3 regions of the Serratia sp. EC4 genome follow, and region 2 is predicted to be linked to each of the others. Evidence: predicted binding sites of a transcription regulator. Region 2 holds the regulator's gene; each other region holds the start of a gene.
The links. The regulator PurR, encoded in region 2, represses purine synthesis genes. The targets are predictions, from matches to a motif close to CANGCAAACGTTTGCNTG.
Positions count from the first base shown of each region.

Region 1 (7,661 bases), on a different contig from region 2:
GCTTTGTCACCACCATGCCGGAGATCGGCAACCAGAATCCGCACCATACGCTGTTTGCCGGCAGCCTGTTCTCACTGGCGACGCTGACCGCCTGGGGGCTGATTTGGCTGCTGTTGCGCGAGCGCCATCTCGGCGGCACCATCATTCTGGCGGACGCGCACATTCGCTACAGCAAACCGATCACCGGCAGGCCGCGGGCGGTGGCGGATCTTGGTTCGCTGAGCGGCGACTTGGCGCGTCTGGCGCGTGGCCGCCGCGCGCGCGTGCACGCCGAAGTGCATCTGTTCGGCGATGAGGATAAGGGCGCGGTGTTCGAAGGCACTTACATGGTGTTGCCGGCCGAGCCGGATGTGCCGCTGGATCAGGGCGGCTCTGAAGCGCTGGAGGAGTAAGGCGGCGGCCCTGCCCTGAGGGCGGGCCGCGCAGTGCATTACGGCAGCTGTTGGTTCACCGTCTGGCCGTCGCCGGCGGTGGCTTGCAGAGTCCCCTTCAATGAAGCTTTGAACGGCCCGTCGCTGTTCAGCAGCCCTTTCAACTGCAGCTCAAGGTTGCCGTCGCCCGTCAGCGGCACCGGCTGCCATCCCCATTGCTGCAAGGTATTGAGCGGTACCGAGCGGCCGTGCAGCATCAGCTGGAACGGCTTGCCCGGCAACTGATCGACGGTCGCTTTGGCCTCAAGCAACCCATTAGGCATGAAGGCGCTGAGTTCGGTGACGGCGATCTGGCTGGCGTCGGCGTTCAGCGCCAGCGAAGGGCGCCGCACGTCGATCTTGTTGAAGGTCGCCTCGCTGCCGTTCAGGTTCAGCGAACCGGACCATATGCCCCACTGGTGGTCGCGCGCCAGCAGCAGGTTGCTGCCGTAACCGTCCAGCGCGGTGATCTGGAACGGGAATGCCGGGTTGATATCGATAATCAGATTGCGGTTGGTGGTCAGCTTGGTGACGTACACCTCGGCCAGCCAGTCCGGCAGCGGTTTCAGCCACAGCTCGCGCCAGTCGATAGGCAGGGTGTACTCCAGCGCCGCCATGGCCACTTCATCCAGCTGCAGGCGTTTGCCGGCGCGCAGCCAATTGCCGGAGGTGCGCAGCAGCCCGCCTTCCCAACGGGTGGTGAACTGCTGAATGGCGATGCCGGCGGAGGAGAGGCGCAGGGTGGCGATCGGGTCGATCAGGTGGAAACCGCCGTTGATCACATCACTGGCATTGACGTTGAGCGAGCCGTCTTCGCTGCGCCAGTCGCCTTTTTCGATGCTGACGTTTTGCAGCGACAGATCGAGATCGTTAAACGCCCACGCCTTGCCTTCCAGGCGCGCGTCGATCAGATCGAAACGCTTGAGGGTGACCGGCGGCAGGGCGGTAAAGCGCCGCATGAATTCCGCCAACGTCATCGGGGTCTGCAGGCGCACGCCGCTCAGCCGCAGGCGATCCACCTGCCAACTGCCGTCGGCGGCGCGGCTGGCTACGCCGGTCAGGTCGCCCTGCGCCAGATCGGCGCCGAAATTGTTCAACAGCAGCTGACCCTGCTTTTGCTCCCCCTGCACCAACACCTTCGAAGCGGGGATGCCGTTCAGCGTCATCGAACCGGCGCTGAACTGGAACTGATTGTTGTCCCCCAGCAGATGGCCGGCCAGCGGGCGCCACGGCGTGATGCCGGCATTGACCTGCTGCGCGTTGAGCTGCCACGCGTTATCGTTGGATTGCAGCGCCATGTTGCTCAGTTGCAGCACGTCGGCCTGTACAGGCAGCGCCGCAGTCTGCGGCTGCACGTTCAGCGTGCCGTCACGCAGCGTGACGCTGTGGAAATAGCGCGGTTCGGTGATTTGGCGCAGGCTGAGGCCGAGATCGACGCGTTTGGCGACCAGCGCCTGCGGCTGGCCACTGCGCGCCAGCCGCACGTCTTCCAGAGCGATCTGGTCCGGTTGGCGCCACGAATGGGTGATTTTTCCTATCGACAGGCGGTATTCGCTGTTGTCGCTGATCCAGGCGCTCAGGCGGCCTGCCGCCCAGCGGGTTTGCCCGACCAGGTACAGCAGCACCACCGCCAGCACGATCAGCAGCAGCAACGTCAGCAACAGCTTTCCGATAAATTTCATCGTCTACATCCGCATCGGTCAAAAAAGATACCCTGTTTATGCCGCAATTGGCTGGGCATCTCAAGGGCAATGGTCTGATAGACAATAAAAAACGGCCGCAAGCGGCCGTTTGAACGCCAATGGGCGGGTTACTTTTTCTCGTGTTCCTGCGGAAACACCAGGTTCAGCACGATGGCGGTAATGCCGCCGGCGGCGATGCCGGAAGAGAGCAGGGTTTTCAGCCAGTCCGGCGCGAACTGCAGGATCAGCGGCTGCTGGGAGACGCCCATGCCGACGGCCAGCGACAGCGCCATGATCATGATGGCGCGGCGGTTCAGGCGCTCGCGCGACACGATGCGCACGCCGGAGGCGGCGATGGTGCCGAACATCACGATGGTCGCGCCGCCCAGTACCGGCTCGGGGATGTGCTGCACGAAGCCGGCCACCGCCGGGAACAGCCCCAGCGCGATCAGCATCAGCGCCACCACGAAGCCGACATAGCGGCTGGCGACGCCGGTCAGCTGGATCACGCCGTTGTTCTGGCCGAAGCAGGAGTTGGGGAAGGTGTTGAACACCGCCGACAGCATCGAGTTCAGGCCGTTGGCCAGTACGCCGCCCTTCAGGCGCTTCATGTACAGCGGCCCGCTGACAGGCTGTTCGGAGACGTCGGAAGTGGCGGTGATGTCGCCGATGGTTTCCAGCGAGGTGACCATAAAGATCAGCATCAGCGGCAGCAGCAGGTTCCAGTCGAAGCCCAGACCGTAATAGAGCGGCGTGGGGATGGTGATCGCCGCCGTTGGAGCTGCCGGTGCGTCGGCGGGCAGCATGTCCATCGCCCAGGCCAACAGATAGCCGACCGCCATGGCGATCACCAGCGAAGCGACGCGCAGGTAAGGGTTGCGCTGGCGGTTCAGCAGGATGATGACCGCCAGCACCGCGCCGGCCAGCAGCAGGTTTTTCGGTGAGCCGAAGCTGTGATCGTTCATCGCGGCATAACCGCCGCCGATCGAGGTCAGACCGACCTGAATCAGCGACAGGCCAATGATCATCACCACGATGCCGGAAACCAGCGGGGTGATGATGCGGCGCGCCAGATGCAGCACGCGCGACAGTAAAATTTCGGTGCAAGAAGCGACCATCAGGGTGCCGAACAGCGCGGCCATCATGGTCGGCACGTCGGCGCCGCCGTTTTTCAGCGCCAGACCGCCCATGATCAGCGGCGAAACGAAATTGAAGCTGGTGCCCTGAATCGACAACAGCCCGGAACCCACCGGTCCCCAGGTTTTGATTTGCAGAATGGAAGCCAGACCGGAGGCGAACAGCGACATGCTGATGATGTGCTGGGTATCCTGTGCCGGCAGGCCCAGCGCCTGGCAGATCAGCAGAGCCGGTGTGATCACCGCGACGAACATCGCCAGCAGATGCTGGCCGGCGGCAAACAGCGTTTGCGGCAGCGGCGGGCGATCTTCCAGGCGATAAATCAGTTCACTGGCGCGGGGTTCTGAGGCGGCTTGGCGCGCGGCATCAAGCTCGGAGGATGACATGCTCATGGTGTGGCGTTTCCAGATACGGCAAAGCAGGCATTTTAATGCCCCGCCCCGCAAAAGCAAACGGTTGCGCGTAAATATTATGTTGCCGACTTTCTCGTTTATGTCGCATTTTCATTCATTTTTTCTTGTCATCTCAGCGTTTTTTACTTCTAATCCTGCACTCATCAAGTTTAAAAACTAAGTGGTTTTCTATAACTTATTATTTTTATTTGGATCTTTTCCCTTACATGGAGTACCTGGATGTTTCATCTTGATACTTATGGCACGTTAGTCGCGGCGACGCTGGTTTTGCTTCTCGGAGGCAAGTGCGTCAGAAGCATTCCCCTGCTGCGAAAATATACCATTCCCGCTCCCGTCGCCGGCGGTTTGCTGGTGGCCCTCCTGCTGTTAGCCCTGAAAAAGTTCGCCAACTGGGAAATCAGCTTTGACATGTCGCTGAAGGATCCGCTGATGCTGGCCTTCTTCGCCACCATCGGCCTGAACGCCAACCTGGCGCGGTTGCGCGCCGGCGGCAAGGCGCTGATGGTATTCCTGTTCGTGGTGCTGGGGCTGCTGCTGGTGCAGAACGCCATCGGCATCGGCATGGCGAAAATGCTGGGGTTGGATCCGCTGATGGGCCTGATCGCCGGGTCGATCACCCTGTCGGGCGGCCACGGCACCGGGGCGGCCTGGAGCAAGCTGTTCATCGAGCGCTACGGCTTTGAAAACGCGACGGAAGTCGCCATGGCCTGCGCCACCTTCGGCCTGGTGCTGGGCGGCCTGATCGGCGGCCCGGTGGCGCGCTATCTGGTCAAACACTCCTCTACGCCGGAAGGCACCCCGGAAGACAGCGTGCAGCCGAGCGGTTTCGAGAAGCCGGAAAGCGGCCGCCTGATCACCTCGCTGGTGATGATCGAAACCATCGCCATGATCGCCATCTGTCTGAGCCTGGGGCAGCTGATTGCCGGCCTGCTGAACGGTACGGTGTTTGAGCTGCCTAACTTCGTTTGCGTGCTGTTCGTCGGGGTGATCCTCAGCAACACCCTGGCCTTCACCGGTTTCTATACCGTGTTCGAACGGGCGGTATCGGTGCTGGGTAATGTCAGCCTGTCGCTGTTCCTGGCGATGGCGTTGATGAGCCTGCGCCTTTGGGAGCTGGCTTCGCTGGCGTTGCCGATGCTGGCGATCCTGGCGGTGCAGACGCTGGTGATGGCGCTGTACGCGATCTTTGTTACTTACCGGGTGATGGGCAAGAACTACGACGCGGCGGTGCTGGCCGCCGGCCACTGCGGCTTCGGCATGGGCGCCACGCCGACGGCGATCGCCAACATGCAGGCGATCACCGATCGCTTCGGCCCGTCGCATCTGGCGTTTCTGGTGGTGCCGATGGTGGGGGCGTTCTTTATCGATATCGCCAACGCCATCGTCATCAAGCTGTATCTGCTGCTGCCGGTGTTCCCGGCGGTGGGGTGATATCGCGAGTCACCACGAAAAGGGCGCCGCAGGCGCCCTTTTTTATGCGTTGGAGTAGCGCGCCTTCTCCGGCAGCCAGCGTTCGATCAGCGCCTGGGCGTGTTCCGGATAGTGCTGATGGAGATGGCGAGCGACGCGCTGCACTTCGGGGATCATCGCCTGGTCGCGCAGCAGATCCGCCACCTTGAATTCGGCGCTGCCGGTCTGGCGGGTGCCCAGCAGCTCGCCCGGGCCGCGGATCTCCAGATCGCGCTGGGCGATGACAAAGCCGTCGTTGCTGTCGCGCAGCACTTGCAGGCGCGTTTGCGCGGTTTTGCTCAGCGGCGTTTTGTACAGCAACACGCAGTGTGAGGCCACGGCGCCGCGCCCTACGCGGCCGCGCAGCTGGTGCAGTTGCGCCAGGCCCAGCCGTTCCGGGTTTTCGATGATCATCAGGCTGGCGTTCGGCACGTCGACGCCGACTTCGATCACCGTGGTGGCGACCAACAGCTGCAGCTCGCCCTGTTTAAACGCCTGCATCACCGCCTGCTTTTCCTGCGCTTTCATGCGGCCGTGCACCAGCGCCACCTTCAGCTCCGGCAGCGCGGCTTTCAATTCTTCCCAAGTGGCTTCCGCCGCCTGCGCTTCCAGCAGCTCGGACTCTTCGATCAGCGTGCACACCCAGTAAGCCTGTCGCCCCTCTTCCAGACAGGCGCTTTTCACCCGCTGAATGATGTCGGCGCGGCGGGTATCGGGAATGGCGACGGTGGTCACCGGCGTACGGCCCGGCGGCAGCTCGTCGATGACCGAGGTATCGAGATCGGCGTAGGCGGTCATCGCCAGCGTGCGCGGGATCGGCGTGGCGGTCATGATCAGCTGATGGGCGTGGAAGCCTTGCTCTTCGCCTTTCTCCCACAGCGCCAGCCGCTGATGCACCCCGAAGCGGTGCTGCTCATCGATGATCACCAGCGCCAGGCCGTTGAACTGCACCTGCTCCTGGAAGATGGCGTGGGTGCCGACCACCATCGACACCTGGCCGCTGGCGATGGCCTCCTGCTGTGCAATGCGCGCCTTGCCTTTCTGCTTGCCGGCCAGCCAGCCGACTTCCAACCCCAGCGGTTCGAACCACTGGCGGAAGTTGTTGGCATGCTGTTCGGCCAGCAGCTCGGTCGGCGCCATCAGCGCCACCTGCTTGCCGTGCGCGATGGCGCGAAGCGCCGCCAGCGCCGCCACCAGCGTTTTGCCGGAGCCGACGTCGCCCTGCACCAGCCGCATCATCGGGAAGTCTTTTTGCATATCGGCTTCGATGTCGGCCACCACGCGCGTTTGCGCGCCGGTCGGCGAGAACGGCAACTGGGCGAGAAAACGGTTTTTCAGCCGATCGTCCGGCAGCAGCGGCTGCGCCTGATAACTCTGCGCGCCGGCGCGCACCGCCAGCATGCTGAGGTTATGCGCCAGCAGCTCTTCGAGGATCAGACGCTTTTGCGCCGGGTGTTTGCCCAGCTCCAGATCCGCCAGCTGGATGTCCGGCGGCGGGCGGTGCAGGGTGTGCAGCGCCTGTGGCAGGCTCATCAGGCCGCCGCTCAGCTCCGGCGGCAGCAGCTCGGCGATGGCGCAGGTATCCAGCAGCGCCAGCGCCTGATCGGTCAGCTTGCGCAGCGTGGCCTGCCGCACCCCTTCGGTGGTGGGGTAAACCGGCGTCAGCGACTCCTGCAGCTCAACCTCGCTGGTTTCGCCCTGAATACGGTATTCCGGATGGATGATCTCCGCGCCGTGGTTGCCGCGTTTGATCTCGCCGTAGGCGGTCACGCGGCGGCCGGTGGCCAGGCTGTTTTTCATTGCGGCGTTGAAGTTGAAGAACCGCATGGTGAGGATGCCGGTGCCGTCGCTGATCTGGCAGGTCAGCATGCGGCGGCGGCCGAAGCTGATGTCGCTGCGCAGCACTTCCCCTTCTACCGTGGCGTAGATGCCCGGCAGCAGATCGTTGATCGGGTAGAGGCGGGTGCGGTCTTCGTAGCGCAGCGGCAGGTGCAGCAGCAGATCCTGAATGGTGTCGAGGCCAAGCTTGGCCAGTTTGCCCGCCTGGCTGGCGCCAACCCCGGAAAGCGTGGTGAGTGGGACAGCATCCAGCAGGCGGCCTTTCATTTGCGCACCGTCGCCTGCATGGCCGCCCACCATTCGGCGCTGGCGACCACCTGGCCCTGTTCGTCGATCTGCGGACGCGGCAGCCCCTTGCGCTTGGCCACGTTGGCCAGCACCGGATAGCCGCCTTCGAACAGCAGACGCTGCTGCTCTTCTTCGTCCAGCATGCTGTTGTCGCGGCGATACAGACCGGCGTTCTGCCGCTGGCGCTGCGCCTCATACAGGATCAGCGCGGAGGCCACGGAGACGTTGAGCGATTGCACCATGCCGATCATCGGAATGACGATGTCTTGATCGGCCAGCGCCAGCGCTTCTTCGGTGATGCCGGTTTTTTCCTGGCCGAGCAGCACGCAGGTTGGCCGGGTGTAGTCCACCTCGCGGAAATCGACCGCGCGCGCAGACAGGTTGGTGGCCAGAATTTGCATGCCCTGCGCTTTCAGGTGACCGACCGCGTCGCCGATGGTGGG
Region 1 covers NZ_JBNIDE010000011.1:20,767-28,427, forward strand. Annotated here, with positions in the region: gene fabY (fatty acid biosynthesis protein FabY) at 1-392, shown strand, start outside; gene ACP39K_RS22020 (AsmA family protein) at 431-2,092, opposite strand; gene ACP39K_RS22025 (nucleobase:cation symporter-2 family protein) at 2,221-3,621, opposite strand; gene gltS (sodium/glutamate symporter) at 3,862-5,073, shown strand; gene recG (ATP-dependent DNA helicase RecG) at 5,116-7,197, opposite strand; gene trmH (tRNA (guanosine(18)-2'-O)-methyltransferase TrmH) at 7,194-7,661, opposite strand, start outside.
Region 1: a site for PurR is predicted at 3,675-3,692, ahead of ACP39K_RS22025 (nucleobase:cation symporter-2 family protein). Genes of this name have one in related genera too.

Region 2 (7,661 bases):
AGGAAGAAGCGGCGCTGTATCTGGTGGAAGAGCTGAATAAGCGCAACATCGCTTACCTGCACATCTCCGAACCGGACTGGGCCGGCGGCAAACCGTATTCCGACGCCTTCCGCGACTCGGTGCGCGCCCACTTTAAAGGGGTGATCGTCGGCGCCGGCGCCTACACCGCTGAAAAAGCCGAAGCGTTGATCGAAAAAGGTTTTATCGACGCGGTGGCCTTCGGCCGCAGCTACATCGCCAACCCGGATCTGGTAGAGCGTTTCCGTCAGCACGCCCCGCTGAACGAACCTAAGCCGGAAACCTTCTACGGCGGCGGCGCCGAAGGCTATACCGACTATCCGTTTCTGGCGAAGTAACCCGTCCTGACTCCAACGGCCACGCAATCGCATGGCCGTTTTTTTTATGCGTCGCGCGCAAAAAGGCCCGCTCGAGGCGGGCCGGTGTTCCCTGGTGTTGATCTTTATTGCCGTTCGATTTTTACACGATCGCCGCTGGAATAGATAATTGATTGTGCAGATCAATTACTCTGTATCGATCGGTACGCTCGATCAATATTTAGACACCCGCGACGCGAGACCATGAAGTGACATTGTCACCAACTCGTTACGTTGAATTCCCTTGCGGGACAAGGCTATACTCGCTTGTGCTTCAATCCACCCGCCGTCTGCCACGGCACAGTCAATTCAGAGGAATTATGCGCTTACTCCATACCATGATCCGCGTCGGTGACCTGCAACGCGCCATCGACTTCTACACCAAGGTATTAGGCATGCGCCTGCTGCGCACCAGCGAAAACCCGGAGTACAAATACTCCCTGGCTTTCGTCGGCTATACGGAAGAGAGCGAAGGCGCGGTTATCGAACTGACCTATAACTGGGGCACCGACAGCTACGACATGGGCACCGCCTTCGGCCACCTGGCGCTGGGCGTGGACGACGTTGCCGCCACCTGCGACAGCATCCGTCGCGCAGGCGGCAAAGTCACCCGCGAAGCCGGCCCGGTGAAGGGCGGCACCACGGTCATCGCCTTCGTCGAAGATCCGGACGGCTACAAAATTGAGCTGATCGAAAACAAACACGCCGGTCAGGGCCTCGGCCACTAAGCCTCCCCTTCAGGGCGCGCTGGCGCCCTGCTGATTCTCCGCGCGATAGCGCCTGCAACCAGGCGCAAAATTTGCCATAATGCGCGCTGCATTCGATGAAGATAAGAAACTGATGGCCGAAAAAAGTGATCTTAACGCCCTGAGTGGTCGTTTTCGTGGGTTTTATCCCGTAGTAATAGATGTTGAAACCGCCGGCTTCAACGCCAATACCGATGCGTTGCTGGAGATCGCCGCCGTCACGCTGAAAATGGATGAAGATGGCTGGCTGCAGCGGGACGAGACCCTGCACTTCCACGTGGAGCCTTTCGAGGGCGCCAACCTGCAGCCGGAAGCGCTGGCGTTTAACGGCATCGATCCGCACAACCCGTTGCGCGGCGCGGTCAGCGAATACGACGCGCTGCACGCCATTTTCAAAGCGGTGCGCAAAGGGCTCAAGGATCGCGGGTGCAACCGGGCCATTATCGTGGCGCACAACGCCAACTTCGATCACAGCTTCCTGATGGCCGCGGCCGAACGTGCCGGCCTGAAGCGCAACCCGTTCCATCCGTTCGCCACCTTCGACACCGCCGCGCTGAGCGGCCTGGTGCTGGGCCAAACGGTGTTGGCGAAAGCCTGTATCGCGGCCGGTATGCCGTTCGACAGCAGCCAGGCGCACTCTGCGCTGTACGACACCGAGCAAACCGCCCTGCTGTTTTGCGAGCTGGTTAACCGCTGGAAACGTCTCGGCGGCTGGCCGCTGCCCGCCGGCGATCTCGCCGAATAAAATCAACAAAAAAGGCGGCCCAGTTTGCACTGGCGCCGCCCGTTACGCGATAATCGCAAGCCCGTCGATTAAGACTGCTGGTCTTCTTGCGCTTTATATTTTTCTGCCGTTTCTTTGATCAGTTGCTGCAGTTCGCCGCGCTGATACATCTCGATGATGATATCGCAACCGCCGACCAGCTCACCATCTACCCACAGCTGCGGGAACGTCGGCCAGTTGGCGTATTTTGGCAGCTCGGCGCGGATGTCCGGGTTCTGCAAAATGTCCACGTAGGCGAAACGCTCGCCGCAGGCGGACAGCGCTTGCACAGCCTGCGCGGAAAAGCCGCAGCTCGGCAGCTTTGGCGAACCTTTCATGTACAGCAGAATCGGGTTTTCAGCGATCTGGTGCTGAATTTTTTCAAGTGTCGTCGTCATTTATTGCTTCCTCAAGCCACATTTCATGGCTACAACATGCATCACGCGGGCTATTGTAGCGGCTGGAACAGTCGCAAGAAAACGCCATCTTTTGCAAGGATATTCGCCCGCCGCCGATCGCGTTTCACCGGCCACGTCATTCCGGTCAAAACATACGTTGAGAATAACATTTTTAATCCGACCATTTCACTAATATATTGCGCCGCGATGACGGCGCGGCTTAATTATATCCGCCACCGTCGCCTGGCGCTTTTTTATACATCAACAGGCTGATTTTAAACCAAAAAAAATGTCATTAACGTTTTCTCACAATATGGATTATTATTTATGAGTTCTTCGCTGTTTTATATGGCGAAGTTCGGGAATACTGTAACTCTTTCGATATCCGTTTCGGGGCCAAGGTTGGTGACGTCGACATGCGTTTAATTCTTACGCTCTTTGCGCTGCTGTTTACGCAGCTCTTCTTCAATCTGGCGCACGCTGCGCCACAGGCGCGCGTTGCCGCCGAGCAGCGTAAAAGCCATGTTAATGAAGCGCGGCCCGATGACCGCAGAAAAAAGAAAGCGGATAAAGCCGCCAAAAAAGCCAAAGTGACGGCCCCCGAGAAAAAAACCAGGACCGCCAAGGTCAAAAGCGAGAAAAGCGCGAAAAAGATCGTCAGCGCCAAACCCAAGGCCAAAGCGCAGAAAATCGCCAAGATTAAAGTCACCCCGCCGAAAAAGGGCTATAAAAAAGGCTACGGCCGCCACCGCGACGCCGGCATGGCTATCGCCAAGCTGGCGCGTGATGAAAAACCGTTGAAACTCAGCCCGGCGCACAAAAAGCGTTACCAGCACGCCAAGCAGACCGCGATGGCCAAGCTGATGGATCAGATGGGCAAACCTTACCGCTGGGGCGGCAGCTCGCCGCGCACCGGCTTCGACTGCAGCGGCCTCATCTATTACGCCTATAAAGACGTGGTGAAAATCAAGATGCCGCGCACCGCCAACGAAATGTATCATCTGCGCGACGCGGCGCCGATCAAGAAAAGCGAACTGGAAAGCGGCGATTTGGTGTTCTTCCGCATCAACAACCGCGGCGTGGCGGATCATGTCGGCGTCTATCTCGGCAACGGCAAATTCATCCAGTCGCCGCGCACCGGCGAAGAGATCCGCATCAGCCAGCTCGACAACGACTATTGGCAGAACCACTACATCGGCGCACGCCGCGTAGTGACGCCGAAAACCATCCGTTAATTCCCTGTTCTGCGCGGTTGCGGCCCCGGTCGCAACCGCCTGCTCAAGCTATCGCCCATCGCACTCTCCCTCGCGCATTTCTCGCTTTTCCTCCTGTTTTTTATGATGAAAATTGTTAAGATTGAATGACCACAATAAAAAACGGCCCATCTGGCTCCCGCCTCGGCGGGAAAAAAGTGGCGCTGTAAAGGAGGAAGCAATGTCGTTTGAATTACCTGCATTACCGTATGAGAAAAACGCGCTCGAGCCGCACATCTCCGCCGAGACCCTGGAATACCACTACGGCAAACACCACAATACCTACGTAGTTAACCTGAACAACCTGGTGAAAGGCAGCGAGTTCGAGGGCAAATCGCTCGAAGAGATCATCAAGACCTCCAACGGCGGCGTGTTCAACAACGCTGCGCAGGTGTGGAACCACACCTTCTACTGGCACTGCCTGTCGCCACAGGGCGGCGGTGAACCGCAGGGCGAACTGGCGGCCGCGATCGTCAAATCCTTCGGCTCTTTCGCTGCGTTCAAAGAACAGTTCACCGATGCCGCCGTGAAAAACTTCGGCGCCGGCTGGACCTGGCTGGTGAAAAAACCGGACGGCGCGCTGGCGATCGTCAACACCTCCAACGCGGCAACTCCGCTGACCGGTGAAGATAAACCGCTGCTGACCGTTGACGTGTGGGAACACGCGTATTACATCGATTACCGCAATGCGCGTCCAAAATACCTGGAAAACTTCTGGGCGTTGGTCAACTGGACATTTGCGGCGGAAAACCTGGCGTAAACGCAGGCCTTGCCTAAGTAACGAGGCGCAGCCAGAGGCTGCGCCTTTTTTAAAACCGGCGGGAGATCAGTTCAACGCGGCGACAAAGCTGAAAGCGATGATCATCGCCAACGCGCCGACGGTAGTGAACAGAGACATCTTCAGATCGGTATCCATGACAACTCCTTTAAAATGGGCTTTCCTAAGGATAAAAGGCGCACAATTAGTACGTCAAATCATTTTCCCACAGTTCGCCGATAAAATCTTGTTATCATTTCCCGGTTTATAATCTCGATTACCTCTTCCACTTTTGTTCAATATGCGACAAAATTCGCAGTTCACAACTGCGTACCGGCATCCATGCCCCTCCTGATTAAGCGCTGAAGACTTCAACACACTAAAAACTCAGTTTTCGCTTCTCTGGAGAAGGATCTACGTAGGCAAACGATTAACATCACACTTACATGCTGTAAACATGTGAGTTCAGGAGTCATTCCTTACATGGCAACGATTAAAGATGTGGCCAAACGCGCGGGCGTTTCCACCACCACCGTTTCGCACGTCATCAATAAGACTCGTTTCGTCGCCGAAGAGACCAAAGCGGCCGTGTGGGCCGCCATCAAAGAGCTGCACTACTCGCCGAGCGCCGTGGCGCGCAGCCTGAAAGTCAATCACACCAAGTCGATCGGCCTGCTGGCCACCTCGAGCGAAGCGCCCTATTTTGCCGAAGTGATCGAGGCGGTGGAAAACAGCTGCTACAGCAAAGGTTACACCCTGATCCTGTGCAACTCGCACAACAATCTGGACAAGCAGCGCGCCTACCTGGCGATGCTGGCGCAAAAGCGCGTCGACGGCCTGCTGGTCATGTGTTCCGAATACCCGGATCAACTGCTGGGCATGCTGGAGGACTACCGTAATATCCCGATGGTGGTGATGGACTGGGGCGCCGCGCGCGGCGACTTCACCGACACCATCATCGATAACGCGTTCGAAGGCGGCTATCTGGCCGGCCGTTACCTGATCGAGCGCGGCCACCGCGATATCGGCGCCATCCCGGGCCAGCTGTCGCGCAACACCGGCGGCGGCCGTCATCAGGGCTTTATGAAGGCGCTGCAGGAAGCGCATATCGACATTCGCGAAGAGTGGATCGTCCAGGGTGACTTCGAGCCGGAGTCCGGCTACAAGGCGATGCACCAAATCCTGTCGCAAAAACAGCGGCCGACCGCGGTATTTTGCGGCGGCGACATCATGGCGATGGGCGCCATCTGCGCCGCTGACGAGCTGGGGCTGCGAGTGCCGCAGGATATTTCCGTGATCGGCTATGACAACGTGCGCAACGCCCGCTACTTCACCCCTGCGCTGACCACCATTCACCAGCCGAAAGAACGCCTGGGAGAAATGGCCTTCACCATGCTGCTGGATCGCATCATCAGCAAACGCGAAGAATCGCAGGTGATCGAAGTGCATCCGAAGCTGGTCGAACGCCGTTCGGTCGCCGATGGTCCGTTCATCGACTACCGCCGCTGATCATCTTCCCTGCCGGAGGCCTGCGCGGCTTCCGGTGCCGCCTCACTCAGCCACTCCTGATTCAGCGTCTCGCCATCGCCCAAGTACGCCAGCAGCCAGCTCATCGCCGGTGACGGTTTATCCTGTTGCCAGGTCAGGCAGCAGGGGCTGGCGGGAAACGGCTGCTGCAACTGCAACGCCTTCAGCTCACCGCGCTGCACCCGCGGCAGCGCCAGATGCGCCGGCATCATGCCGACGCACAATCCGGCGCACAAACAGTCGAGCGCCGAGGTCCAGTCCGGCACCACCAGCCGCCGCTGGTTATCCAGCGTCCAGGTGACGCGCTTGGGCAGATTGCGCGAGGTGTCTTCCAGACAAAGCGCAGGGTATGGCCTCAACCGATCGTCATTCAATGGCCCTGCCAGCTGCGCCAACGGATGCTGTGGGCTGACTACGCACAGCCAGTTCATATCCCCCATGTCGCGGAAAGCGAAGCCGCCGCCGACCGGCACCGCGCGCGTGGCGCCGATCGCCATGTCCACCCTGCCGTCCACCAACGCATCCCACACGCCGTTGAACACCTCGGGTTGCAGCATCAGTTCAACGTCGGGGAAATGGCGGTAGAAATCCAGCACCAGCTGGCGGCTGCGCTGCGGTTTGACGATGATGTCGACTGCGATATTCAGCTGGCCGCGCCACCCGTTGGCCACCTGTTGACAGTGGCGGCGGGTGTCGAGCATTTTTTTGATAACAACTCGCGCATCCTTGATAAACAGCGCGCCGGCCGGCGTCAACTCCACATCACGGTGACGCCGCTCAAACAGCGGCACCGCCAGCCATTGTTCCAGTTGCCGCACGGTATAGCTCACCGCCGACGGTACCCGGTGCAGCTCCTGCGCCGCCGCGCTGAAACTGCCGGTGCGCGCCACCGCGTCAACAACTTCAAGAGAATATTCAGACCACATCGCTTTGCCTTCAATTTTTTTAACAGCACTTTGCAAATATTACCGTTTCACAAGCAGAGATCCAGCCGGATACACTGGCCGGCGCTAAAAACCTGCGACACTAAAATATTAACGAGAAATACCATGCGAAACTCCTTTGGTTTTATGTTCTACCTCGCCGGCCTGAGCATGCTGGGTTATCTGGCGACCGATATGTACCTGCCCGCCTTCGGCGCCATGCGGGAGGAACTGCAAATTTCCGCCGGCGCGGTCAGCGCCAGCCTGAGCATCTTTCTGGCCGGCTTCGCCTTCGCGCAGTTGCTGTGGGGGCCGCTCTCCGACCGACTGGGCCGCAAACCGGTATTATTGATTGGCCTGTCGCTGTTCGCGCTCGGCTGCCTGGGCATGCTGTGGGTGGAAAATGCCGTGCAGCTCTGGATACTGCGCTTTATTCAGGCCGTCGGCGTCTGTTCCGCCGCCGCCATCTGGCAAGCGCTGGTGGTCGACCGCTATCGCGAAGGCCAGGCCAACCGCGTATTCGCCACCATCATGCCGCTGGTGGCGCTGTCGCCGGCGTTGGCGCCGCTGCTTGGCGCCTGGCTGCTGAACCACGCCAGTTGGCGCGCGATCTTCGCCGTGCTGTTGGCCATCACCGCCCTGCTGCTGCTGCCGACGTTGCTGCTCAAAGATCGCGCCAAAACGCAACCCGCCGCCGATGCGCCAAAAAGCGGCGTCAGTTTTTGGCAATTATTGAAATCCCCGGTGTTCAGCGGCAACGTCGCTATGTACGCCGCCTGCTCGGCCGGCTTCTTTGCCTGGCTGACCGGCTCGCCGTTCATCCTCGGTGATATGGGCTACGGCCCGAGCGACATCGGTCTGAGCTATGTGCCGCAGACGCTGGCTTTCCTGTTGGGGGGCTATGGCTGCCGCGCCGCGCT
Region 2 covers NZ_JBNIDE010000003.1:26,053-33,713, forward strand. Annotated here, with positions in the region: gene ACP39K_RS10190 (alkene reductase) at 1-356, shown strand, start outside; gene gloA (lactoylglutathione lyase) at 695-1,102, shown strand; gene rnt (ribonuclease T) at 1,182-1,865, shown strand; gene ACP39K_RS10205 (Grx4 family monothiol glutaredoxin) at 1,934-2,281, opposite strand; gene ACP39K_RS10210 (C40 family peptidase) at 2,698-3,516, shown strand; gene sodB (superoxide dismutase [Fe]) at 3,716-4,294, shown strand; gene cydH (cytochrome bd-I oxidase subunit CydH) at 4,361-4,450, opposite strand; gene purR (HTH-type transcriptional repressor PurR) at 4,775-5,800, shown strand; gene punR (DNA-binding transcriptional activator PunR) at 5,788-6,744, opposite strand; gene punC (purine nucleoside transporter PunC) at 6,868-7,661, shown strand, end outside.

Region 3 (7,661 bases), on a different contig from region 2:
GGGCTTTGAGCGCTACGCCGAAAAACCGCCGTCGATGCTCAGGCTGGCGCCGGTGATATAACCCGCCTGCGGGCCGGCCAGGTAGGTGACGAAGCCGGCGATCTCTTCATCTTTGCCGTAGCGGCCGATCGCCATCAGCTGCTTGAGCTGTTCGGCGAACTCGCCGGCGTCCGGGTTCATCTCGGTATCCACCGGGCCGGGCTGCACGTTATTGACGGTGATGCCGCGTGGGCCGAGATCGCGCGCCATGCCCTTGGTCAACCCGACCAGCGCCGATTTGCTCATCGCGTACACCGCCGCGCCGCCGAACGGCACGCGCTCGGCGTTGGTGCTGCCGATGTGGATGATTCGGCCGCCGTCGTTCATGTGGCGCGCCGCCTCCTGGCTGGCGACGAATACGCTGCGCACATTGACCGCCAGCATGCGATCCAGGTCGTCCAGCGCCAGTTCCTCGGTGCCGCCCAGCGTAAATACCCCGGCGTTGTTCACCAGAATATCCAGGTTGCCGAAGTGGCTCACCGCCTGGCGAACCGCCTGCTGCAGCGCCGCCGCATCGGCGCTGTCGGCCTTGATGGCGAGGACTTTGCCGCCGGCGGCGGTCACGGCGCTCGCCACCGCTTCGGCGCGATCGGCCGAGGCGGCGTAGGTAAAGGCGACGGCGGCGCCCTCGCTCGCCAAGCGTTTAACGATGGCGGCGCCGATGCCGCGGGAACCGCCCTGAACGAATGCGACTTTGCCTTGCAGTGGGAGTGCTGTGGTCATGTTATTTCTCCAAAGTGGGTGAGGGTAAGGCGTTATTCCCAGTATCGGTGAAATGTCCGGCGGCCACTGTTCACAAAGAGCTTTGCCTGCCCACAACGAGAAAAGCCCCTTGCGGGGCTTCTTTCTTCCGTCGGTTGGCTGTCCGACGATCAGTTGAAGATTTCTGCGGTGCCGTACAGTTTGTTCTGACCACCGGCGGCGACGATGCGGTAGGCGCTGGCGCCCGACGCGGCGGCTTTGCTGGCCAGTTCGCTTTCCAGCGCGCTCAGGTTAGCGGCGCCGCTCACGGTGACGACGCCGATCTTCTGGGCGTCTGCAGCTGGTTGACTGGAAGGCAGGTCAGCGGCGAAGGTTGCGAAAGAAGCGGTAGCCAGCAGCGCAGCGGTAGCAAAAATTTTGACGTTTTTCATGATGCGTTCCTCAGAGTGTTTGTTAGGTGAGAGCCCGTTGTCTCTCGATGTGTTAAATACTAGTGCACCGGATGTGAATAAAAAATCGGAGAGTTTTGAGTATCTCCGTCAAATAAATTGATTGTTTTTCATCCGCTGGCGCGGGGCAAAAATCGCCACTACCCTTTACAGACGATCCTTAACCGGAGAAGCGTCATGACGATAAGCGCGTTTATCGGCAGTTGGGCGTTGGTGTCGTCGGTGTTCAAAAACCAGAACGGCGAGCTGAATTACCCGCTGGGCGAGCAGGTGTTGGGGCGCATCCACTATGAGGCCAACGGCACGATGGCGGCGCAGCTTTACAGCGCCGTGCGGCCGCGTTTCGCCGCCGCCGATTTGGCGCAGGGGTCTGAGCGGGAGATCCGCGCCGCCTTCATCAATATGATTTGCTACTTTGGCCACTATCAGGTGGAAGAAAGCGAGCAGCGGGTGGTGCATCAGGTCGAAGGCTGTTCGTTCCCCAACTGGGTAGGCAGCCGTCAGGTGCGTTTTTACGCTTTCAGCGGCGATCGGCTGACGTTGCGCACGGTGCCGCTGCAGCTCGGCAACGGCGTGCAGGTTGGCGAACTGGTGTGGCAGCGGACAGGGGCTTCGTCATGATCATCGTTCATCATCTCAATCACTCGCGGTCGCAGCGCATTCTGTGGTTTCTGGAAGAGCTGGGCGTGCCTTATCAGGTGCAGCGCTACGAGCGCGATCCGCAGACCATGCTGGCGCCGCCGGCGCTGAAAAAGATCCACCCGCTGGGCAAATCGCCGGTGATCGTCGATGGCGATCTGACGCTGGCGGAATCCGGCGCCATTATCGAATACTTGCAGGAAGCCTACGACGCACAGGGCATGTTTATGCCAACCGACTTCCACGCGCGTCAGCAATACCGCTACTGGCTGCACTACGCCGAAGGATCGCTGATGCCGCTGTTGGTGATGAAGCTGGTGTTCAGCCGTCTCGGCCAGCCGCCGATCCCCTGGCTGCTGCGGCCGGTGGCCGGCGCGATCGGCAAAGGCGTGCAGCGGGAATACCTCGACAAGCAGATCGCGCCGCACTGCGAATACCTCGAACAGCACCTGAATAAGGGCAGCTGGTTCGTTGGCAACGACTTCAGCGCAGCGGATATTCAGATGAGCTTCCCGCTGGAGGCGATGGCGGCGCGCGGCGCGTTGGATGATTGCCCGAAACTGCGCGGCTTCCTGCAGCGCATTCACGCCCGGCCCGCCTACCAGCGAGCATTGGAGCAGGGCGGTCCTTACGACCTGCTGAGTTAAGCGGATGGGCTATACTCGATGGGGTCATTCTTCATCGGAGGTAGCCCATGGCTACGCAAATCTTCGTTAACCTGCCCGTACGCGATCTGCCCGCCTCAATGGCGTTTTTTACCCAGCTCGGCTTCAGCTTCAACCCGCAATTTACCGACGATACCGCCGCATGCATGGTGGTCAGCGACACGATTTACGTGATGCTGCTGACCCACGACAAATTCAGGATGTTTACCCCGAACCCGATCGGCGATGCCAACCAGGCCACCGAAGTGTTGGTGTGCCTGTCGCAACCCAGCCGGGCGGCGGTGGACGAACTGGTGCGCAAGGCGGTCGCCGGCGGCGGCAACACCTACCACCCGCCGCGGGACTACGGCGTGATGTACGGCCATGGATTTCAGGATCTGGACGGTCATATCTGGGAATTGATGTATATGGATCCCGCTGCGGTGCAGACGCAATAACCCCGCCATGACGGCGTTCGCCGGGGCGACCGTCGTCCCGGTTTTATCGCGCGAGCGCCATTCCCGCCGCTTTCTGCATAAATTGCCGCGATCTTTAGTTGATTAGACGCTAGGGAAGGCAGGATAATCGTTTGCCTTGAATAAACCACCATAAATCACCCGTACCGCGCGCTGCGAGTTAAACGTTTGCCTGGGTGCGCATCGCCGTTGGCGGTGTGGCATAAGGGCAAGGATGCGGAACGTGACGTAAACGATTACGTGGCGATCGGGCGCGGGCGAGATTACAGGCCTGCTGTGACGGGCCGATTCATGAAACACAGGGGAAGTAACCTATGTCGAACTCTCAAGCGAACCACGCCGCAAAACCAACCGGCGGGCTTGATGGCTATTTTAAAATTTCCGCGCGCGGCAGCAGCGTGCGTCAGGAGGTGGTGGCGGGGCTGACCACCTTCCTGGCGATGGTGTACTCGGTGATCGTGGTGCCGAGCATGCTGGGCAAAGCGGGTTTCCCGCCGGCGGCGGTGTTCGTCTCCACCTGCCTGGTGGCCGGTCTGGGGTCGCTGTTGATGGGGCTGTGGGCTAACCTGCCGATGGCCATCGGCTGTGCGATCTCGTTGACCGCCTTTACCGCCTTCAGCCTGGTGCTGGGCCAACACATCAGCATTCCGGTGGCGCTGGGCGCGGTGTTCCTGATGGGCGTGCTGTTTACCATTATCTCGGTCACCGGCATCCGCGCCTGGATCCTGCGCAACCTGCCGATGGGCGTGGCGCACGGCACCGGCATCGGCATCGGGCTGTTCCTGCTGCTGATCGCCGCCAACGGCGTCGGCCTGGTGGTGAAGAACCCGCTGGATGGCTTGCCGGTGGCGCTCGGCGCGTTCACCTCTTTCCCGGTCGTCATGACGCTGGTCGGCCTGGCGGTGATCTTCGGCCTGGAGAAACTGCGCGTGCCCGGCGGCATTTTGCTGGTGATCATCGCCATTTCCATCATCGGCCTGATCTTCGACCCGGCGGTGAAATACCAGGGGCTGTTCGCCATGCCGAGCCTGGCGGACGCTGACGGCAAGTCGTTGATCTTCAGCCTGGACATCATGGGCGCATTGCAGCCGGTGGTGTTGCCGAGCGTGCTGGCGCTGGTGATGACTGCGGTGTTCGACGCCACCGGCACCATCCGCGCGGTGGCCGGGCAGGCCAATCTGCTGGATAAAGACGGGCAGATCATCAACGGCGGCAAGGCGCTGACCTCGGATTCCCTGAGCAGCATCTTCTCCGGCCTGGTGGGCGCCGCGCCCGCTGCGGTTTACATCGAGTCCGCCGCCGGCACCGCCGCGGGCGGCAAGACCGGCCTGACCGCCACCGTGGTCGGCATTCTGTTTCTACTGATCCTGTTCCTGTCGCCGCTGGCCTATCTGGTGCCGGTTTACGCCACCGCGCCGGCGCTGATGTACGTCGGCCTGCTGATGCTGAGCAATGTCACCAAGCTGGACTTCAACGACTTCGTCGACGCGATGGCCGGCCTGCTGTGCGCCGTGTTCATCGTGCTGACCTGCAACATCGTCACCGGCATCATGCTGGGCTTCAGCTCGCTGGTCATCGGCCGCATCTTCTCCGGCGAATGGCGCAAGCTGAACATCGGCACCGTGCTGATCGCCGTGGCGCTGGTGGCGTTCTACGCCGGCGGCTGGGCGATTTAAGCCCCTTGGGTTTCCCTCGCCCGCCGGGCGGGGGAGCCTGTTACGGCAATTCCCTTCTTAAGATAAGTCTTCTTCTGCTCTGCACCGCGTTTTGAAAGGCACAACAAGCTTTAACGGCTGTAAAAAAAGTGATCTACTATCGTGACCAACGCAGGCCCTGAGCCGATGTCGTCTGAATCGTAGAGTCTAAGGAAAGCATGGAAATCTTTTTTACAATCCTCATTTTGATCCTGGTGGTCTCCCTGTCCGGGGTGGTGACGCGCATGTTGCCGTTCCAGGTGCCGCTGCCGCTGATGCAAATCGCCATCGGGGCCCTGCTGGCCTGGCCGCATTTCGGGCTGCACGTCGATTTTGATCCCGAACTGTTCCTGGTGCTGTTCATCCCGCCGTTGCTGTTCGCCGACGGCTGGAAAACGCCGACGCGGGAGTTCCTGCATCACGGGCGTGAAATTCTCGGCCTGGCGCTGGTGCTGGTGCTTATCACCGTGGTCGGCGTCGGTTATCTGATCTACGCCATGGTGCCGGGCATTCCGCTGGTGGCGGCCTTCGCGCTGGCGGCGGTGCTGTCGCCGACGGATGCCGTGGCGCTGTCCGGCATCGTCGGCAAAGGGCGCATTCCCAAGCCGATCATGGGGGTGCTCGAGGGCGAGGCGCTGATGAACGACGCGTCCGGCCTGGTGTCGCTCAAGTTCGCCATCGCGGTGGCGATGGGCACCATGGTGTTCACCGTGGGCGGCGCGACCCTTGAATTCCTCAAAGTGGCGATCGGCGGCCTGCTGGCCGGCGTGGCGGTCACCTGGACCTACAGTAAATCGCTGCGGGTGATGAGCCGCTGGAGCGGCGACGATCCGGCGACCCAGATCGTGTTCCTGCTGCTGCTGCCGTTCGCTTCTTATCTGATCGCCGAACATATCGGCGTCTCCGGCATCCTGGCTGCGGTGGCGGCGGGGATGACCATCAGCCAGTCCGGCGTGATCCGCAACGCGCCGCTGGCGATGCGCCTGCGCGCCAACAGCGTGTGGGCGATGCTGGAGTTCGTGTTCAACGGCATGGTGTTCATCATGTTGGGCCTGCAGCTGCCGGGCATTCTTGAAACCTCCATCCTGCAGGCGGAGCTGGATCCGACCATCCAGACCTGGTATCTGTTCGCCGACGTGGCCACCATCTACGCCGCGCTGCTGGTGCTGCGTTTTACCTGGCTGTGGATAATGAAGAAGGCCAGCAACCGCTTTATGAAAAAGCGCCCGCTGCAGTTCGGCGATTACAGCACGCGTGAGCTGTGGGTGGCGTCGTTCGCCGGGGTGCGCGGGGCGATTACCCTGGCCGGCGTGCTGTCGATACCGCTGTTGCTGAGCGACGGCACTGCCTTCCCGGCGCGCTATCAGCTGGTGTTTATCGCCGCCGGGGTGATCCTGCTGTCGCTGATCGTCGGCGTGCTGGCGTTGCCGCTGCTGCTGCGTGGCGTGCAGGTGGCCGACAAGAGCGCCAGCAAGCAGGAAGAGCGCATGGCGATCGCCATGGCGGCCGAGGTGGCGATCGAGAGCGTGAATAAAATGGAAGAGCGCCTGGTTGCCGATACCGAAGAAAACCTCGATCCGCAGGTGTTGAAAGAGGTCAGCTCGCGGGTGACGGGCATGCTGCGGCGGCGTATCGCGTCGAAAGACGATATCGAGAATGCGTTGGCGATGGAAAACCTCGAGCGGCGTTTCCGCCTGACGGCGCTGCGCGCCGAGCGCGGCGAGCTGTACCATCTGCGCGCCACGCAGAAAATCAGCAACGAGACGCTGCAAAAACTGCTGCACGATCTCGACCTGCTCGAAGCGCTGTTGATCGAGCGCGAAGGGTAAACCTCAGAAGGGGAATTAACGTTTTTCCTCTTTATTTCTGTCCTGAAGGGCCGCCTGTGCGGCCCTTGTTTTTTGGCTACTTGAGCGGCGGCCAGTAGTCGCGGCAGCAGGCGATCCAGGCCTGCGCGCTGTGCGACAGGTAGCTGCCCTGGCGCCAGATCAGGCCGATTTTCCACTCCATGCGCGGCTCCAGCGGCAGCCAGACCAGGTTTTCCTTGTCCAGCCAGCGACAAACCGGCTCCGGCAGCATGGCGATGCCCACGCCGGCCTGCACCATCGAGGCGAGGAAGTCCCATTGGCCGCTGCGCACCGCGATTTGCGGTTCAAAACCGGCCTGGCGAAACGCCTTCATCAGCATCTTGTACAGCGCAAAGTCTTCGTTATAAATCAGGATCGGGCTGTCGGCCAATTCGGCGATATTGATGCGGGTGCGGTTGAGCCACTGCGGCGTGCGCGGCGCCACCACGCACATCGGGTGGCCCAGCAGCGGCAGAAAGGTCAGCGGCTGCGCCGAATCGAAGGGCAACACGGTCATCGCCAGATCCAGTTCGCCGGACATCACCGCCTGTTCGACCGACAGCCCGCCCAGTTCGGAAATCTTCAATTCAATGCCGGGGTAGGTCTGGCGAAAGCGGCGGATCAGATCGGCGATCTGCCTGCCGACCATCGGCGGAATGCCCAGCCGCAGCACGCCCTTTTTCACCGAGCTGATGTCTTCCAGTTCCGCCTCCAGCTGGCGGAATTCGTCGAGGATCGTCAGGCCGCGCTGGTACACCGCCTGGCCGCTGTCGGTCAGGCGCAGCTTGCGGCCTTCGCGGATCAGCAGCGTGCATTCCAGCTCTTCCTCCAGATGCCGCAGCATTTTGCTGATGGTGGGCTGGGTGACGAACAGTTTTTCCGCCGCGCGGGTGAAGCTTTGCTGGCGCACCACTTCAACGAAGTAGCGCAGGGTGCGGACATCCACGTTAGGGTTCTCCTTGGGGACGCTACCGGCGGGAAACTATTCCCGGACGGCATGATGACGATAATTTTAATTCATTTCAGGCGTGGTTTCCCGGCTGCGTATACTGTAGGCCGTCAATTTATTGTTCGAGGTCATCTTTCATGTCTCTGGCGTTACGCCGCGTTGCCCCCTCCCTGCTGACCCGTTTGCAGGTACCGATCCAGGTGGCGTTGTATGCGGCGCTGT
Region 3 covers NZ_JBNIDE010000008.1:124,169-131,829, reverse strand. Annotated here, with positions in the region: gene ACP39K_RS19760 (3-oxoacyl-ACP reductase family protein) at 13-762, opposite strand; gene bhsA (multiple stress resistance protein BhsA) at 912-1,172, opposite strand; gene ACP39K_RS19750 (lipocalin-like domain-containing protein) at 1,368-1,811, shown strand; gene ACP39K_RS19745 (glutathione S-transferase family protein) at 1,808-2,476, shown strand; gene ACP39K_RS19740 (VOC family protein) at 2,524-2,931, shown strand; gene ACP39K_RS19735 (NCS2 family permease) at 3,264-4,625, shown strand; gene ACP39K_RS19730 (Na+/H+ antiporter) at 4,823-6,472, shown strand; gene ACP39K_RS19725 (LysR family transcriptional regulator) at 6,549-7,436, opposite strand; gene ACP39K_RS19720 (CidA/LrgA family protein) at 7,577-7,661, shown strand, end outside.
Region 3: a site for PurR is predicted at 3,107-3,124, ahead of ACP39K_RS19735 (NCS2 family permease). Genes of this name have one in related genera too.